DNA from 4 places in the Bacillus sp. GB_SG_008 genome. Region 2 is predicted to be linked to each of the others. Evidence: riboswitches for the same ligand, from Rfam matches in the RefSeq annotation. Region 2 holds a riboswitch; each other region holds the start of a gene.
The links. A riboswitch is a leader RNA that binds a small molecule or an ion and turns the genes downstream of it on or off. The one in region 2 is predicted to bind thiamine pyrophosphate.

Region 1 (3,186 bases), on a different contig from region 2:
GAAATCTATTCTTCTTCAATTAACCTGCACCATTAGTTTAAGTGTAATACTTCATATTCAAACAAAATATTTTCATCAGCTTCAACAATCTGGCCCGATTGTTGAATAAAAAAAATCCTGCATTTCATGCAGGATTTTTGATCAAACTTTTTTACAAACAGTACATCTTTTTTATAAACGGTACGACTTTCTTATAACCAGTACAACTTTATTTCAAACCGACAAAGAACCATTTCTTCATGTTAGAAATGATTCCTTTCATATATGAACTGATTATTTTTTTACTAACTCCGCTAATTTTTTCGTACTATTATAAGGAGAATCCGCTAAGCTAATTGCAGAAATAACGGACACCCCATCCGCACCCGCTTCAATGACAGAAGCAGCATTTTCAATTGTAATTCCACCAATGCCGACAATTGGAACTTCAACGCCACTTTCGCGGAAGAAACGTAATCCTTCCGTTCCTTGTACTGCTTTTGCATCTTTTTTCGTATTTGTTGGAAAAATCGGCCCTACCCCTAAATAATCGGCACCATTTTCAATCGCAAAACGTGCTTCTTCTATTGTATGAGCGGATACACCAATTATTTTATCACCCATTTTTTCACGTACTGTCTTAATGCCCTCATCATCTTGTCCAACATGAACGCCATCTGCATCTAATTCTAGTGCTAATTCCACATCATCATTTACGATAAATGGAACATTATACTCTTTGCACAAAGACTGAAGCTGCTTTGCAAATGCATATCGTTCTTCTCCCATTAATGCTCCTTCACCTTTTTCACGATATTGAAAGATTGTAATTCCACCATCAAGTGCTTCTTTCATGACTTGTAATGGATCTTTACAGCAATTGTTACTCCCCATAATAAAATATACTTGTAATAACTCGGACATATACTGTTTATCGATGCACGCCATTTCTCTCATCCTTTCTTAACGAACTTCTTCGACATTCCCATATTGTTCAACGTCTTTTGCAGTAACATTTGCTAACTGATTAAGAAATTCAATTTGGAAACTTCCTGGCCCTTGTTCAACTGTTTTGTTTGCCGCAATTTCTGCCGCTACACCGTAAAACGTTACCGCTGCGACTGCCGCTTTTACATAGTCCCTTTCGACTGCTGCAAATGCTCCAATCACAGATGTTAATAAACAGCCTGTTCCTGTTACTTTTGTTAAAATAGGATGACCATTACGAAGAATAAATGTTCTTTCTCCATCTGTTATAACGTCTTCTTTTCCAGTGATAACAGCAACGGTATCTAACTGCTCTGCTGCTTGTTTCGCAATTGAAACAACATCACCGTTTCCTTCCCCTGCATCAACACCTTTAATCTTCCACTTCTCATCAATAACATTTGCAATTTCCGCCGCATTGCCGCGGATAATTGCTAGTTTTGCTTCACTCGGGAGATATCTTGCAACTTCTGTTCGGTACGAAGTTGCACCAGCACCAACAGGATCAAACAAAATCGGTACATTATGCGCATTTGCTGATTTCCCAGCAATGAGCATCGCTTCTACTTCTTCCGGGCGAAGTGTTCCCATATTTAAAACAAGCGCTCCAGCAATACTTGCCATTTCAGCTACTTCTTCTTTCGCATATGCCATTACAGGCGATGCACCTAATGCAAGTAAGCCATTAGCTGTAAAATTTGTCACAACAACATTTGTAATATTATGAACGAGCGGATTTCTTTCTCGTACTGTTTCGATTACTTGTGCAATTTCTTCGATTTTCATATTTATCAATCCCCTTTTTTTATAATGGGAGATATAGCTAAAAAAGACACTTTGCGTATGCAAAGTGTCTTAATATGCGTTTTCACACTCTCCCTACGCTGGCATTATCCAACAGGTTCAAATGGTCAACGACAGATTAGCCGTACTCTCAGTTTGCATCCGCAAACTCCCATGTGTTTTATTATTCATCTAATTCAGAGTCTACTCTTATTCTATCAAAATCACAAGTTACATTTTGTTATAAAAACTCGCCCCCCTCTTAACCAATCAAAGATGTAGAGTATGTAATTAATAACAATGGATGCGAATCTTCGGAATAACTGAATCCAAAAGAGATGTATGCTATAGTTAACTTACGGAAATTCGAAAGGATGTTTTAAATATGGCAAAAAGTGTTGTAATTGCTGAAAAACCTTCTGTTGCACGTGATATTGCACGTGTATTGAAGTGTGATAAAAAAGGAAATGGTTATATTGAAGGAAATAAGTATATCGTTACTTGGGCTTTAGGGCATCTCGTTACATTAGCAGATCCAGAAAGCTATGATGTGAAATATAAAAAATGGAATCTAGAAGATCTTCCAATGCTACCTGAACGCTTAAAATTAACAGTGATTAAGCAGACCGGCAAACAGTTTAATGCTGTTAAAAGTCAACTGACTAGAAATGATGTAAATGAAATCATCGTGGCTACAGATGCAGGAAGAGAAGGAGAATTAGTCGCTCGCTGGATTATTGATAAAGTTAAAATGAATAAACCTATTAAACGTCTATGGATTTCATCTGTTACCGATAAAGCAATTAAAGATGGCTTTGCAAATTTGAAGCCTGGTAAAGCATATGACAATTTATACGCTTCAGCTGTCGCACGTTCTGAAGCCGACTGGTATATCGGTCTTAACGCAACACGCGCATTAACTACACGATTCAATGCGCAACTAAATTGCGGTCGTGTCCAAACACCTACTGTGGCAATCATTGCAGGGCGTGAAGACGAAATTAAAAACTTCAAAGCGCAAACATACTACGGTGTCGAAGCCCAAACAACAGACAAGTTAAAATTGACTTGGCAAGATGCAAAAGGCAATAGCCGTAGCTTCGATAAAGAAAAAATCGATACGATTGTGAAAAAACTAGGCAAACAAAATGCCACTGTCGTGGAAATTGAGAAAAAACCTAAAAAATCATTTGCTCCTGGTCTTTATGACTTAACAGAACTACAACGTGATGCGAATAAAATCTTTGGCTATTCTGCAAAAGAAACGTTAAATATTATGCAGAAACTATATGAGCAGCACAAGGTATTAACGTACCCTCGTACAGATTCACGCTATATCTCATCCGACATTGTAGGAACACTTCCAGAACGTTTGAAAGCGTGTGGAGTAGGAGAATATCGTTCTTTAGCTAATAAGGTCTTAAATAAACCAATAAA
Region 2 (3,186 bases):
ACGGTCCGAGCGTATAGAACGGTGCACCATGACAAATGTCGAGTTCTTTATCCATATTCTCTTTAATCAAATGCATCGGTACATGTCCTGGGCCTTCAATCATCACTTGTACATCATGCTTCCAAGCAATTTGCGTAAGTTCTCCTAATGTTTCCAGCTCAGAAAATTGAGCTTCGTCGTTTGCATCCGCAATTGAACCAGGGCGTAATCCATCTCCAAGAGAGAAGGAAACATCGTACTTCTTCATAATTTCACAAATCTCTTCAAAATGTGTATATAAGAAGTTTTCTTGATGGTGATATAAACACCACTGGGCCATAATCGAACCACCGCGTGATACAATTCCTGTTACACGCTTTGCTGTAAGCGGAATGTAACGAAGCAGTACACCAGCATGAATTGTAAAGTAATCTACTCCTTGCTCTGCTTGTTCAATTAGCGTATCACGGTATACTTCCCACGTTAAATCTTCCGCGATCCCATTTACTTTTTCAAGCGCTTGGTAAATCGGCACTGTTCCAACTGGTACAGGCGCATTACGAATAATCCATTCACGCGTCGTATGAATGTTTTTCCCAGTAGAAAGATCCATAATTGTATCTGCGCCCCAACGTGTTGCCCATGTCATCTTCTCTACTTCTTCTGCAATCGACGATGATACAGCTGAGTTCCCGATATTCGCATTTACTTTCACATGGAAGTTACGCCCGATAATCATTGGTTCTGCTTCCGGATGATTAATATTTGCCGGTAAAATGGCACGACCTTCAGCAATTTCCTTACGTACAAATTCTGGTTCCACGCCTTCACGAATCGCCACATATTCCATCTCTGCTGTGATAATACCTTTACGCGCATAATGCATTTGCGTAACATTTTCCCCAGTTTTTGCGCGAAGCGGATTACGTCCCATTTGCGGGAATACAGGCGTATGTTTAGCTGCTACTTTTACACCATCATCTTCCGGTTTCACTTCACGACCTTCATACTCTTCTACATCTCCACGTTCCACAATCCAGCAGCGGCGCGGCGTTGGAATCCCCTTTTCTAATTCCACTTTGTAATCCGGATCAGTATAAGGACCACTCGTATCATACACACGAATAGATGGATTTGTTACACCGTTTGTATCGCTTTGTGCAATCTCGCGCATCGGTACTTTCATATCTTCACGCGTACCCTCTACATATACCTTCTTACTTCCCGGTAAACTTGACTTCAACTCAATTTGCTCAGCTGAAACAGATTGTTTCATAAATGTGTTTCCTCCCCTGTGTCTTAGCGAAGTAACCTCCGCTTTTCTTTAGATTCAGTTTCGCCGCCTAGACCCTTGCGTCTAAACAGTTGGCTCCACTTTTCTTATGACCAGGATGAGAACTAGCGGCTAGTATATGCTCAAATAAAAAAGCCAGGTCCATAATAAAGAATAGGACCTGGCAACATAAGGCATTGTTATGTAAAGCCGTTAACTTCCCTCCGCTGGTACGAACCAGATCAGGTCCAAAGGGTTAAGAAGCTTCAACACGCTTCCCTCTCAGCCCAGCTCTTGGGCACCCCTAGTTTATCACTGATTAAATTTTCACTACGCTCTTATCATACATCATTGTCAAAAAAATGCAAAGGTATTTATATTATTTTTTTCCTTATTCAAAAAATGGGTATTTCACTCAGTACAAGCCGAATCCGCACTTCATACATATAGAATATAAGCCAGTGCAGGACGTATGTCTTATGTAAACTTTTCACGATAAGAACAGGGGTGAAAGAGTTGATAAACCTACAATCTACAATAACCATACTCGCTTTTCTCGGAACCACGCTCATCATCTTTTGGCGTCCCAAAGGGATGAATGAAGCAATTCCAGCAACAGTTGGTGCAGTAATTGTCATTTTAAGCGGTACAGTTTCTCTTACCGACTTGGGTGATATTAGCTCAAAAATTATTGGCGCCGCCATAACAATTATGGCTACCATTGTTATGGCAATCGTATTAGAGAGTTTCGGCTTTTTTTATTGGTGCGCCGTTCAACTTGCTAAAAAAGCAAAAAGCTCTGGTATTCGCCTCTTTTGGTATACAAATCTTCTTTGTTTTCTCATGACATTATTCTTCAATAACGATGGTAGCATCTTAATTACAACTCCCATTTTACTGCTTTTGTTACACCATTTGCGACTCACACATGATCAAAAAATACCTTACTTACTAAGTGGTGCACTCATCGCCACTGCCTCAAGCGCGCCGATTGGTGTAAGCAATATTGTGAATTTAATCGCCTTGAGAATTATTGATATGGACTTATACATGCACACAGCCATGATGTTTGTTCCCGCTACGTTAGGTCTCCTTTTTATGTCGTTTCTGTTATTCCTTGTGTTTCGGAAAAAAATCCCTAAAAAACTCCCGGTCTTGTCGACATACTTAGATGAAAATTTCGTTAAAAAATCCTTTCACCCACTGCAACCACGTCCCGCAATTGATGAAAATCGTAAGCGAACAAGGTTTATGCTTGGAATTCTATTATTTGTTTTATGCGTTCGTATCAGCTTATTTATCGCATCTTTCTTTCAGTTTTCTATCGCCATTGTAGCAGTCATTGGCTCCGTTATTTTACTCGGGTGGAGATGGTACAAACTGCGCCTTCCACCTCATGATATGATTAAAAAAACACCTTGGTATGTCTTAATTTTCGCATTTTCTATGTACGTGATTGTGTATGGACTTAATAACATCGGCTTAACCAACCTGCTCATCACTACATTTCAGCCAATCATCACTGGTAGTTTATTTCATGCCACTTTTGTTATGGGGGGCCTAGTCTCTATCCTCTCTAACATTTTTAATAACCATCCTGCCTTAATGATTGGCACAATTGAACTCACCGAAATGGGACTAGATCCTATTACATTGAAAACCATTTATCTTGCAAACATCATCGGTAGTGACATGGGCTCATTATTACTCCCGATTGGTACATTAGCAAGCTTAATGTGGATGTATATTGTGAAAAAAGGAAAAGTAACTATCGGTTGGGATACCTATATAAAAACTACACTTCTTGTCATTCCGCCAACCGTCATTTTTACACTGCTATGTTTATATTATTGGGTTAAATTAATCTTCACATCTTAAAACATCTCCCTCCTTCCACTATGTTAGAAGGAGGAGATTATGTAATTACGAGAAAG
Region 3 (3,186 bases), on a different contig from region 2:
TGCTATTTTTCTGTAAGGGGTCCTGCCGCATACCTATCAAGCTAAGATTTTGAAGAATCCCCAAAACGAAAATTTTCTCTCTTCCTAGTTGCCTATGGGAATCCAGTTTATTTATTGTTTTGGGAAACAATGAATTTCTTGACTTGATGGCAATGGGGCGGTACCCCTATATACAAAAACAGAGGGCAGATATGCATCCCCCTCTTGTGTCCAACCAATATTATTCTTGCTCGTCCATAATTTTCTCAAACGCAGCAGATACTTTTTCAAATTCCTCGTCACTCTCAATGTATGAGAATTCACTATCTTCTTCTACTTTTAAAAAGAAGATATCAATGTCTTCCTCTGTTTCCGTTTGAATGTCTTCTACAAAGCCAACAGCAATGTATTCTGCTCCTTCGACATTCATCGTTCCGAGCACTTCAACTTCCTGCTCCTCATTACTCTCATCGCTAAGGGTAAAAATTTCGCCTACTTCAATTTCCGACATATTCATTCTCCTCCTGTTATACTCTAAAAAATAGAACGTTCAAATCGTATACTTACTAGTATATCTTTCCATAAAATATCAAATTAATGCTCAAAGAACAACAATTTCTTGCTGCCTCAGCGTAAAAATCCAACTAAAAGGATATCATCTGTGAATATGAATGAATACATTTTGAGCTCTCGTCACATGCCCATCAACTTTAGAAATGGGTTGCATGTGGATATTTGGTTATTGACTACCCTTGTGAACTTCTCTCACTGTTCCATTAAAAAAATGTATTAGACTAAGCTTTATTGATGTAATTACATTCTTCCTTCTATCCCTACCTTATCTCAAAAAAATAAAGATTTAGATTCGTCATTATATGTTTTGAATAGACAGTGGAAGAAAGTATGAAAGAGCAAGAAATGTTTGTTCAAGAAGTAGCAGAATTAGCAAATTGTTTAAATACGCTTGCCTATGAGCTGCGAGAGCTTATTGGAGAATTTAAAAGCTGAAATATCAAGAAAAAGCAGAAGTGCTAACCGCTTCTGCTTTTTCTTGTATTTTGTATAAAGGGCAGTTATCCCCCACCTCAAGATTGTAAAGAATCCGAAGAAGATAGGTAGGGGATGAGAAAAATCCCACTGATGGAAGTTTCACTTTATAAAGAATGTCGTTATGAATTTTCTTTTATATGTGTAAAAATATTAATAGAAAATATAATAATAGCGAGAACAACAAGAATACTACCGCCGGCAACAAACGGAATAGCTGCGTGATTTCCATAAATCTCAAGAGCTAGTGCAATCATCATAATTGGCAGCCCAATATTAAGCAGCCAAAAGTGAATTTTTCCTAGTTTAGAATGACCAGCTTCTTGAAAGATATGATATAAAATGCCAGCTGCCATCATTGAAGCCCAGCCAAGAAGCAGCAAGTGAACGTGTACACTTCTTAATGCAAAATTAAGAGACATTGACATATACATCCCCATACAGACGCCGATGACAAAATAAATAGAAGAAATCTTTATAAAGCGAATGCCCATACAATTTCCACCTTTCCATATTAATTTGTGAGTACAATAGAATATATGAAGATGAACTTGAGGACAGTATCATTAGATGGAAAAATTTATTTTTGTTTGTTCACAAAAATAATCCGTGCTACAATGAAAACGAATTGGAACAGGGGAGCCCGTGCGGCTGAGAGGATGTAACAATGCATCGACCCTTAACCTGATCTGGATAATGCCAGCGTAGGGAGTTGTATCAAGAATCGTAGCATATGTTATTCTATGGTAACTTGAATATAAGGCTTTCCTGGCTTCATGACAGGAAAGCCTTTTCTTTTTTCGTGAAACTTATTTAATATAAGGAGGAATTTAGTATGTCACAGCAAGTTACGATTTCATTTTCAGTTGTACCACAAGCAAAGCAGAAAGATGTATATGCAGTTGTAGATAAAGCGATTGAGGTTGTTCAGCAATCTGGTGTACGCTATGAAGTTGGTGCGATGGAAACAACGATGGAAGGGGAATTAGATGAGCTTCTTGATATTATCAAACGTGCGCAGCAAGCTTGTATAGATGATGGGGCTGAAGAAGTCATTACTTCTATTAAAATTCATTATCGTCCAAGCACAGGTGTAACGATTGATGAAAAAGTGTGGAAGTATCGTGAAGAGCATGAAAAAACAGAAACGATCTAACGTAACGATTACAATGGTTTGGCTTCTTTTTCTCGTTGCAATATGGGAAGGGGCTGTGTCAGTATTTCATATTGAACCGTGGATTTTACCGAAGCCTTCTGCGATTGTAAGTGAACTTATAGAAATGAAAGATTTATTACTTCCAAATACGGTGCAGACGCTGGAAGAAGTTTTAATCGGATTATTTTTTGCGATTGTAATTGGAACGAGCATTGCAATTATTATGGACGTCATTCCGTTGTTCCGTGTCTTAATTCATCCACTATTGGTGATTTCACAAACGATTCCGATTGTCGTGCTAGCACCTTTATTCATTATTTGGTTTGGCTATGGAATGCTACCAAAAGTAATGGTTGTTATTCTTGTATGCTTCTTTCCAATTGCGCTTAGCATTTTAGAAGGTTTTCAAACGGTAGATAAACCGATGCTGAAATTACTTCAAACGATGCGAGCAAGCAAGTGGCAAGTATATCAAAAAGTGAAATTTCCAGCAGTATTGCCATACTTTTTTTCTGGATTAAAAATTGCAGTTACGTATAGCGTAATGGGAGCTATTATTGGAGAATGGCTTGGTGCAAGTGAAGGGCTAGGTGTAATGCTGACAAGGGCAACGAAATCTTTTTTAACAGCACGTGTATTTGCAATAGCCGTTGTTATTGTTGGTATGACGTTATTGTTGTATTTTATTGTCGAATTGATGGCAAGACTAACAGCACCATGGATTTACAGGAAGGATGAGGGAAAATGAAAAAAGGGTTAAAAATGTTATTAGCAGCTTCTTTACTATTTTCATTTGCAGGTTGCTCAGCAGACAAGAAAGCAGGCAAGGGAGCAGAGAGTAAAGAGAAGAAAGTAACAGTGGTATTGGACTGGTTTCCAAATACAAACCATACTGGTTTATATGTAGCAAAGACGAAAGATTACTATAAAAAACAAGGATTAGATGTAGAAATTATTCAGCCGGGTGATAATACTTCTGTTGAACAAATGGTTGCATCAGGAAA
Region 4 (3,186 bases), on a different contig from region 2:
TGGAATATCCCCTGTTGCCGCAAAGTCTATGCCATAGTGCATCTGTCCCCAACGTACATCAAATGTTGAGCTCACGTTCCCTTGAACTGGATATTTAAATACAGCTGGAATAGATGGTTTAGCTTGTTGCTGCTGTTGCTGTTGTTGTCCTTGCAATATATATTGTTGTCCAACATAGCCATATCCTGATCCGTAGCGAATTTTATACCATGTGCCAACCTTTCCAACGACTTGTACTTGTGTTCCATTCTTTAAAGAACCAATAACAGCCGTATTTGTTCCTGCACCGCTGCGTACTTTTAATGCTGGAGTAGCAACATAATAAGAGCTTCCGCCTTGTACCGTAACTCCTTTTACTAACGGCTGAGTTCCGTTAGATAAAAACTCTTTCTTTACATAGCCATTTGTTCCGTTATGTATAATTTTATACCATCCATTTTCTTCTTCTTGGACAGTAACAAATTTCCCATTTGGTAATACATCAATAATTTCAGATTGCGTATTTGGTTCAGAGCGAACGTTTAATGCGTCTGAATTAACGATATATTGCTGCTTACTATTGCTTGGTTTTGTTAAAGAAATTGCTTCTTTTTTTACATAGCCAGTTTTATTTTGAGTTTGAATTTTATACCATTCTTCTGTTGTTTCAAGAATTGTAACGGGAGTGTCACGTACAATGTTTTCAATAACGGAATCTGTTGTTTTAGGACTATTATATACTTGTAATGTATTCGTTTTTACATAACCAATTTTCGTTTTTGGTTTTTGCTGCGCTTCTACAGTTTGTACAGTGGAATCTGTCATAGACGGGAGTAAAGAAGCAACTGCTACAGTAGCTGCTGTCATTGCTGCGGCTTTCATATTCATATAATTATAGGCCTCCTTATGTAATAAATTGTTATATTCAAAATTATAATATAACAATATTAAACTTGATTTGTGCGCATAGAAATGTAGTATTAAAAATAAATGAACATTTTCCTATACTATAAAGTCCCATAATAAAAGGATAGCAGATTTATCACTATTATGGAAATAGATAGAAGAAGTTTGCGTTTTTTGAACTTACAAAATACATAGAATGATATTTTATCTCGCTCAAAGCGTTGATATTTTAGGGAGAGGCTTTAAGATGAAAAACTCCCGTAAGACATAGAGTGACTTAACTAACCATTTTTTGGTTAAAATTACCGTCAATGGAAATTTGACTTTATAACTCAAAAGAGTTGCCGATGAGATATGGCGATGGTATACTGACTATGTTAAATGAATATAATGCTAGGGGGGCTAGTGTTGCTAGCTGAGAGTAAGACATATAGTCTTTGACCCTTGAACCTGATCTAGATGATGCTAGCGTAGGGAAGCAATTTGGACGATATACATAACGTCCCCGTTTCTTTGCGTATAGAAACGGGGATTTTTTATTGAAAATTTTATAGAACACCACTAGGGGTGCTTGTAAGCTGAGAGAGGTAGAAACCTTAACCCTTATAACCTGATCTAGGTGATACTAGCGTAGGGAAGTGGAAACAACAAATGAAGTTTTCTTTTGTTTGCTGTAACCACTTCTTATATAGAGGTGGTTTTTTATTTGGATACATATATATAGGAAGGGGAAATTTAGATGACATTTTGTGAAAGGTTATTTGAAAAGGTGCAGCCTGTTTGGGAAAAGAGTCATAATCATCCATTTGTAACAGGGATGGGAGATGGAACGTTAGAGAAAGATAGATTTCAATATTATATTGTTCAAGATTATTTGTATTTGTTAGATTACGCAAAATTATATGCAATTGGTGTTGTAAAAGCAACAAATCCAAAAGTAATGGCGAAGTTTGCTGAACAAATCGATGGGATTTTAAATGGAGAAATGACGATTCATAAACAATATGCAAAGCGTTTAGGAATTTCTGTTGAAGAAATGGAATTAGCAAAGCCGTCTGCAATGAATCTAGCATATACAAACTATATGATGTCTGTATCACAAAACGGTACACTTGCTGAGTTAATTGCAGCGTTGCTTCCGTGTATGTGGAGTTATTGGGAGATTGGAAAGCGTTTGAATGATATTCCAGGAGCACGCAACCATGAATTTTTTGGTGAGTGGATTCAAGGGTATAGCTCTGAAGAATACGGAAATCTTTGTGTATGGTTAATTGATTTATTTAATGAAATTGCAATTGGAAAAGCAGAAGAAGAACTAAATCGTTTAGAAGAAATCTTCTTATATTCCAGTCGTTTTGAATATTTATTCTGGGATATGGCATATCGTAAGGAGATGTGGGGTTTTGAGGAGCAAGAACATACTACAGTTTCATAACGTTTCCTTTCATTATGATGAGAAGCAGATTATAACGAATCTTGATACTACAGTACAAGAAGGGGAATTCGTTAGTATTATTGGACCAAGTGGCTGCGGGAAAAGCACATTGTTTCGGCTCATTACGGGACTCGAAAAAGCAAGTGAGGGCACTATTGATGTGATAGGAGCAACCGATCACCCTGTCGGTTATATGCCACAAAAAGATATGTTACTCCCGTGGCGAACAATTATTGAAAACGCAGCTTTGCCTCTTGAATGCCAAGGTGTGAAGAAAAAAGAAGCACAAATGAAAGCACAAGAATTGTTGGAGCAGTTTGGACTGCAAGGGTATGAAAATAAACAACCAAAAGATTTATCAGGCGGAATGCGGCAACGCGTCTCTTTTATTCGTACGTTGTTAACTGGCGGAGATCTTTTACTATTAGATGAACCATTTAGTGCACTTGATGCATTGACGAAAGCATCTCTGCAAGAATGGCTGTTTGAACAATGGAAACATTGGCGAAAAACAATTTTATTTATTACACATGATGTTGATGAAGCGCTTTATCTTTCCAATCGTATTTTTATCGTAACAGAGCAGCCCATTACATCATTGACGGAACGGATCGTACCTCTTGGACAAGAACGATCTCGAAAGGATTTACATCGTCCAGAAATGCTGGCATTAAAAGATGAACTCATTGGGCTGTTACAAAGGCAGGTACTTGTATGAAAAGAATTGTAGATTATGTTCCAGCTTTTATTGTTACTGCTATTTTTCTTATTGTTTGGGAAGTAGGAGCACGGATTCTCGATGAAATGTACATTTTACCATCCCCAAGTGCCATTGTTCAAAAAATGTGGGAGTTACGGGATATATT

Region 1: it holds a riboswitch for thiamine pyrophosphate, as region 2 does, so the genes downstream of both, thiM (hydroxyethylthiazole kinase) here and thiC (phosphomethylpyrimidine synthase ThiC) in region 2, are expected to answer to the same signal.
Region 3: it holds a riboswitch for thiamine pyrophosphate, as region 2 does, so the genes downstream of both, ACTDJC_RS17950 (MTH1187 family thiamine-binding protein) here and thiC (phosphomethylpyrimidine synthase ThiC) in region 2, are expected to answer to the same signal.
Region 4: it holds a riboswitch for thiamine pyrophosphate, as region 2 does, so the genes downstream of both, tenA (thiaminase II) here and thiC (phosphomethylpyrimidine synthase ThiC) in region 2, are expected to answer to the same signal.

Annotation. Positions count from the first base shown of each region.
Region 1 covers NZ_JBPZSK010000007.1:117,501-120,686, forward strand. Annotated here, with positions in the region: gene thiE (thiamine phosphate synthase) at 274-936, opposite strand; gene thiM (hydroxyethylthiazole kinase) at 943-1,752, opposite strand; TPP riboswitch at 1,826-1,935, opposite strand; gene ACTDJC_RS17995 (DNA topoisomerase III) at 2,135-3,186, shown strand, end outside.
Region 2 covers NZ_JBPZSK010000002.1:259,856-263,041, reverse strand. Annotated here, with positions in the region: gene thiC (phosphomethylpyrimidine synthase ThiC) at 1-1,255, opposite strand, end outside; TPP riboswitch at 1,455-1,568, opposite strand; gene ACTDJC_RS06285 (arsenic transporter) at 1,772-3,130, shown strand.
Region 3 covers NZ_JBPZSK010000007.1:110,291-113,476, reverse strand. Annotated here, with positions in the region: gene ACTDJC_RS17965 (DUF1292 domain-containing protein) at 221-490, opposite strand; gene ACTDJC_RS17960 (methyl-accepting chemotaxis protein) at 883-987, shown strand; gene ACTDJC_RS17955 (cytochrome-c oxidase) at 1,149-1,520, opposite strand; TPP riboswitch at 1,652-1,754, shown strand; gene ACTDJC_RS17950 (MTH1187 family thiamine-binding protein) at 1,862-2,182, shown strand; gene ACTDJC_RS17945 (ABC transporter permease) at 2,130-2,930, shown strand; gene ACTDJC_RS17940 (ABC transporter substrate-binding protein) at 2,927-3,186, shown strand, end outside.
Region 4 covers NZ_JBPZSK010000011.1:112,474-115,659, reverse strand. Annotated here, with positions in the region: gene ACTDJC_RS20715 (SH3 domain-containing protein) at 1-867, opposite strand, end outside; TPP riboswitch at 1,271-1,379, shown strand; TPP riboswitch at 1,439-1,539, shown strand; gene tenA (thiaminase II) at 1,625-2,320, shown strand; gene ACTDJC_RS20705 (ABC transporter ATP-binding protein) at 2,289-3,038, shown strand; gene ACTDJC_RS20700 (ABC transporter permease) at 3,035-3,186, shown strand, end outside.